Linked DNA regions of Methanotorris igneus Kol 5. Each later gene encodes a partner of the first gene's protein in a complex. Links are inferred from orthologs where the notes say so. Each region holds a gene or a part of one and is shown on either strand. Other genes may lie near its edges.

Region 1 (3,128 bases):
TGCTTGCAGAGGAGATAATCACAACAAAAAGAAGAGTTAATGCTCTTGAATATGTCATCATTCCAAAGTTAGAAGAAACCAAAAAATACATATCTATGCGATTAGATGAAATGGAAAGAGAAAACTTCTTCAGATTGAAACTTATTAAGTCAAGAATTGAAAGAAGAGAAAGTGGAGAGAAAGTTGCTTAAAACCTCTCGAGACTTATAAGCAAAGTGGAGGATACATCTGTATTTCATATTGAAGCAAAGTTTTTAGAACTTTCTTAAGTTTAATTTAGGAAAAATAACTTTAATTAATTTTATTTAATTTAATTTTGATTTTTTATGAGAATTTTGGGTGGTAATTATGTTTAGAATCCTTGGAAGAGTAGGAAAAATAGAACATGACATAGAAGAGACTAAAAAATATCACTACGACTTCAAATTTAAGGAAGGGGGCAAAATTGTTCCAATAGTTGCAGATGAAACTGTTGAATTCAAACAGGGGGATGCAAAATCAATAAAAATAAAAGAGATAAAAATACCTCCAAAGCATTTGGTCTTAATATGTTCATATGCAAGACACAGAGTGGGTCATGTTATTGCAATGGGAGAAGAGTTTCCAGTACCAGTTGAGATGGAAAGATCTGCTGATAGGGCGATGTTTATTGCAGGGATTGATGGAACTGTGAGTAAAGATGATTTGATTGGAATGGCGTTGTTAATACCTATTGAGACTATGTAAAAATTTCCTTTATTTATCATTAAATTTTATTTTTTATAAAAAATATATATTGAATATTTGGGAAATTTATTTTTTTATGGATTTTATTGTACTTACCATAGCCATACCTTTTTTCTCAGTTTCTTCCCACTCTTTCTCCGGAACGCTATCTGCCACAATTCCAGCTCCAACTTGGATATATCCTTTATCGTTTACAACCTCAATAGTCCTTATTGTTATTGCTAAGTCCATTAAGTCATCCCATCCGAAGTAACCAATTCCCCCACCATAAGCCCCTCTGTACGTTTTCTCTAATTCTTCAATAATTTCCATTGCCCTAACTTTTGGAGCCCCACTTAATGTTCCTGCTGGGAATGTTGCTTTAACTGCTAAGAAGGAATCGTAATTATCCTTTAACTCCCCGATAACATTACTCACTATATGCTGAACGTGGGAATATTTTTCAATTACCATAAATTCATCAACCTCTACAGTGCCAAATTTCGAGACCTTACCGACATCGTTCCTTGCCAAATCAACAAGCATAACATGCTCTGCTCTTTCTTTTTCATCATTTAGAAGTATTTCTTCAAGTTTTTTATCTTCTTCCTCCGTCTTCCCTCTTCCGATTGTTCCAGCAATAGGTCTTGAAATTATATATCTCTTCCCATCCCTAATATCTGTTTTAACTAAGATTTCTGGTGAAGAGCCAATTAATTTCCTCTCTCCAAAATCCAAATAGTACATATATGGGGATGGGTTAATTTCTCTCAACCTCTTATAAATTTCAAATAAATCATAACCCCTTAAATCAACATCCATCCTTCTTGACAAAACTACTTGAAATATATCCCCAGCATAGATATATTCTTTTGCTTTTCTAACAGCATCTTCAAATTCTTCTTTTTCAAAGTTGGATTTTATCTCTATATTGTCATTGTTTTCATTGTTGTTCTCTTCTGTTGCGTTTGGTCTCTCATCTACTTTTTTTGCATTTTCTAAGATACCTTCAAGTTTTTCTATTCCTTCCCTGCTATCTGATATTAAGTTTATGGTTTTTTCTTTCAAATCAAATGATATAAAATCCTTAACAATAAAAAACTCTGCATCTGGGAAGTTTAAGTCATTTACAGGTCTTGGCTGGATTTTGTCTAAATCTATCCAATATCTCACAATATCATAAGCCAAATATCCAACAAGGCCTCCTTTAAATCTCAAATGAGATGGAATTTCCTTAACATGTTTTAAATGTTTTAAATATTCGTTTCTCACTTCTCTCAAAGCATCCAATGGACAGTTATATTTGCCTTCTAAGTGCTTTACTTTCTCCCCAAATTCAGTAAATGGAGTAATCTTTAACTTTCCATTTCTGAACTCTATTTTACCCTCTGCTTTTCCTAATATTGAATACCTCGCTATTTTTGGAACACCCTCAGCAGATTCTAACAAAAATGTGTTCTCTCCAATAATGCTTTTATATACATTTAATGGTGAAACTTCCATCTTTATTTTTTTGATCATAATTTCCCCTGAGTCTTTTCTTTTTCTATATGCAAATCAATTAAGCAAACCTAACTGCAGAAGAACTATAATTATTATCCAAATTATTTACTTCTTTATCCTACTAATACAAAAATCAACGATTGCATTGGGCACATCAACAAATTTCATCATCCCTCTAAATTGAGGAGTTATGTTCATTTCTAATATGTAAGATTTATCTCTACAAACCAAAACATCAACACCAACAATATCAGCCCCTACTTTCTCAACACATTTTAAAATTAATTCTTCTGTCTCATTATCTAACTTAAACTCCCTAACATCCGCCCCAAGAGAAAAGTTTGCCCTCCAGTCATTTTTTGGTATCCTCTCCATAACCCCGATAATATCATCGCCAACAACAAATGCTCTGACATCATTCTCATATTTTACAAACTCCTGGATAAAGATTTCTCTGTTGTGGAATTTAAGGAGTTCGACAATATTCTTTAACTCCTCCCTGCTATTTACTTTTACAACACCATTTCCATAACCGCCATATATTGGTTTGATAACTATTGGAAAATCCATCTTATTTTTTTCCATGGCATTTAGAATCTTCTCAAAGTTATTTGTGTATGTTAAAAATGATTTTGGCATGTATTTTTTTAATTTTAGATAGGTTAGATATTTATTTTGGCATGTATATACTGTTTCTGAGTTATTTATGACATTTAGTCCTTCACTTTCAAAAAACTTCAGTGCATATATTCCCTCAAATAAATAATCCCTTTCAACCCTTGATAGAATTAAATCGTAATGATAATTTTCAATGCCGTTAATAATCTCCCTACTATCAACAAAATCTACCTTCAAATTTCTCTTTTTAAATGCCTCCAAAATTAGTTCATTCTCCAATGTCTTTTTATGTGCGAGGAGTC
Region 2 (3,110 bases), 250 kb from region 1 along the record:
AATGAAGATGTAATAATTTGGCTCGTTATTGAGAATGTGGATATTGATGAGTTGAGGGAGAAGTTAAAAGATACCGTTAAAAAATTGATAATCCTTTAAGGTGATTTTATTATGATAGAAGTTGAGATAAAAGCAAAAATAAATGAAGATGAATTGGAAAATATAAAAAAAACATTAGAAGAACTTGGATTTGAAAAAATAGAAGTTAAAGAACAAATAGACATCTATTTTAATGGAATTGATAGGGATTTCGCAAAAACAGATGAAGCGTTGAGGATAAGAAAAGAAAATGACGTTTGGTTCATAACCTACAAAGGTCCAAAAATTGACAAAATCTCAAAAACAAGAGAGGAGATTGAGGTTAAAATAGAAGATGGGTACAAAATGGAAAAAATTCTTGAAAAATTAGGATTCAAAAAAGTTCCACCAATAAGGAAGATTAGGGAAATATACAAAAAAGAAGATATTGAAGCATCAATTGACAATGTTGATGGCGTAGGGCTTTATTTAGAGTTAGAAAAAACCATTAAAGATGAAAAAGAAAAAGACACTGCCTTAAATCTACTCATGGATACACTGAAAAGTTTAAATATAAGTTCAGACAGATTAGAAAGAAAGTCATATTTAGAATTACTACATAAGAGAGGATGCTGAGCAAAGTGAAGCATCTTATCCTTTTTGATGAAATCGAAGCGAAGCTTCGAGCAGCGAAATCTTTGATTTCGCCTAATCGAACTGAAGGTTCGAGCTGCAAAACCAACAGGTTTTGCTTAACTTTTTCTAAAAGTTTCAAAGAGAATCATATTTGGAGTTGTGGAGGGAAGGCAATGGATAAAAGAAAACTCCTTGCAATTTTAATTGGTGTAGCAATGATATGCTCAACAATACCATTCTTTCTTATGAATTTCTAAGGTTATTTTTCAAAATAACTCCTCAACTTATACACAATTTCCCTTAAATCATTGATATTCTTAGCTCTGATATCTTTCTTTTGGGGGAACTTTAAAATTATCTCATCAAAAATATCTGTATTGTGGGGTTTTTTCATTAGATAATAGTATCTCGTTATACAGTTTATTCTCGCAGTAATTAACTCGCTCAAATAATTTAAACACGTATTTATTCCCAAAGACTCATCTGCAATTAATGAACCCGATTTTTTTGGTTTTAAAAATGCAATACCTACAAGAATCTCAGCAATATCACATTTAATTAACTCCTTTGACCTTTGCTGTTCCTTCTTTAATTCATATAGGTATATTGCCAAATCCTGCAAATTTTCCCATGGTAAACCAAAATTAACTTTATCAAGATCTTCTTTTTTTAATTTCCACAATGGAATTTTTTCATCATCCAATAAAACTTCATATTCTAAACATTTTTGGAATAAAATTTCATAGACATCCATTTTCTCACGTTTAACCCTCTATGAAATTTTTAATTAATTTTAACCCCAATTTTGGAAATGGCATCTCTTCTGAATGTGTTAGAACACTCTCTGGGTGGTATTGAACACCCTCAATTGGCAATTTTTTATGCCTAACCCCCATAACATATCCATCATCTAAACTTTTTGCAGTTATTTTTAACTCTTTTGGAACCTCATAGGCAACTAAAGAATGATATCTTGTTCCATAGAATGGATTCGGAATGTCCTTGTATATCCCTTCCCCATCGTGCTCAATCTTACTTGTTTTTCCATGCATGATGTGTTTTGCTCTCCCGACCTCTCCACCAAATGCCTCAACAATACACTGATGCCCCAAACAAACTCCTAAAATTGGGATATCATCTATCTCTTGAATGATTTTTATACAGTTCCCTGCCTCTTTTGGTGTTTTTGGTCCTGGGCTAATTATTATTCTATCTGGATTTATTTTTCTTATTTCGCTGAGGGTTATAGTGTTATCTACTAACTTCACCTTATGCTTTAACATTCCCACATACTGAACCAAATTCCATACAAATGAATCTATATTATCGATAATTAGGACTTTCATTGTTTCACATCCTATTATATAGTATTTATTTCAGCCCAATTTATGGAATCCTCATTAAATTCCCTTTTATGTAGTACTATTTTAGTGTTGTATATCCACTCAAATTTTAACTCTGAACTTTCCCATTCTTTTAAAAATTCCCTCTCAGAGCTATCTCTATCCATATTGGCAATGTCAAAAGTAGTTGGAGATATAGTTTCTTTTCTAAGATGTGGAATTAAGCCATAAATTTTCTTTGGTATTATGTCAAAAAGTTTCAATATAATCAAAGACACATAAAGAGAACATTTGAATTTCTCTTTAATCTCTATAAGTTTCTTTATCCTAAAGGTTCTAAGCGTAGATTTCATTTCAACAAGAGTTAAATAATAACTATCATTTTCTTTTACTAAAATTGCACATTCACATTTTTTATTTCCATTGATATTAAATACTGTGTAATATTTATCCTTGTCAATTAGTAATGGTAAAATTTCAATTTCTTTTGGAAATTCAATTTTTAATTCTTTAAAATCTGCTTCAGTGGCATTTTCTTTAACTTTAACAATTATATAAGTATCTTTTTCTTCAATCTCCACTCTTTCTGGTTTATGTATTAAATCATTCCTAAATATTTTTCTTATTTCATTCTTCAAAGTTTCCATCATCCCCCTCAATTAAACCCCTCAATTCTTCTGTTTCATTGTGTAGGCTAAATAAGATATGGTAAAATGCCTCATAAGAAATTCCTTCATTATCTATAATCTCTAATTCTTTTATTTTAACTCCATCTACTTCATCAACAAATAAATATGGTGCAACTTTTCTTGGATTTAATATCTCATCTTCTTTATAATCATGCCTATTTAAAAATGCCTTTAACTTTTCTTTGTCTATTTTTTCCAAATAATATAATTTCATACAATTGTTAATTTGCTGTAGGATATATGGACTGTGTGTTATTAATAAAACATAAACTCCTTTGTTAATTAGTTTAACTATTGCCCTTGCAAAAATCCTTTGTGCATCTGGATGAAGATGAGCTTCTGGTTCTTCAATTATTAGGAGAGTGCCTTTTTTAACAATATTTGAATATTTCACTAATTTCAATATTGGAATTGTTTCTACTAC

The links.
Region 2: the proteins of trpE (region 1) and METIG_RS04380 are in contact, whole or in part, in a crystal structure (PDB 1QDL), measured with the Saccharolobus solfataricus proteins. The link is inferred for Methanotorris igneus Kol 5 from one-to-one orthologs. Residues at the interface, in WP_009992309.1 of Saccharolobus solfataricus: Glu95, Lys96, Ile171, Arg172, Ser173, Gly174, Tyr175, Ile176, Phe177, Glu264, Ala268, Leu271, Met272, Val274, Asp275, Leu276, Arg278, Asn279, Gly282, Lys283, Cys285, Val286, Pro287, Gly288, Thr289, Val290, Lys291, Val292, Lys316, Pro338; in WP_009992310.1 of Saccharolobus solfataricus: Tyr10, Ser12, Phe13, Val14, Tyr15, Asn16, Gln19, Gly22, Glu23, Arg32, Asp34, Pro55, Gly56, Thr57, Lys60, Asp63, Arg100, Val104, His106, Gly107, Lys108, Ile109, Thr133, Tyr135, His136, Ser137, Leu138, Glu177, Ser178, Val179.

What each region holds. Positions count from the first base shown.
Region 1 is NC_015562.1:640,771-643,898, forward strand. Bases 10-2,899 are described here. They hold trpE (anthranilate synthase component I), read right to left. Parts: upstream 2,227-2,899; coding sequence 793-2,226; downstream 10-792. Other genes in these bases: METIG_RS03100 (V-type ATP synthase subunit D), read left to right, coding at 10-191; METIG_RS03105 (DUF22 domain-containing protein), read left to right, coding at 349-726; METIG_RS03115 (ATP-grasp domain-containing protein), read right to left, coding at 2,314-2,899. In the rest of the region: more of METIG_RS03100, read left to right, coding at 1-9; more of METIG_RS03115, read right to left, coding at 2,900-3,128.
Region 2 is NC_015562.1:892,186-895,295, forward strand. Bases 210-3,110 are described here. They hold METIG_RS04380 (anthranilate synthase component II), read right to left. Parts: upstream 2,001-3,110; coding sequence 1,419-2,000; downstream 210-1,418. Other genes in these bases: cyaB (class IV adenylate cyclase), read left to right, coding at 210-654; METIG_RS04375 (hypothetical protein), read right to left, coding at 914-1,408; METIG_RS04385 (hypothetical protein), read right to left, coding at 2,015-2,644; METIG_RS04390 (AAA family ATPase), read right to left, coding at 2,625-3,110. In the rest of the region: METIG_RS04360 (Rrf2 family transcriptional regulator), read left to right, coding at 1-99; more of cyaB, read left to right, coding at 112-209. UniProt on the Methanocaldococcus jannaschii protein: Part of a heterotetrameric complex that catalyzes the two-step biosynthesis of anthranilate, an intermediate in the biosynthesis of L-tryptophan.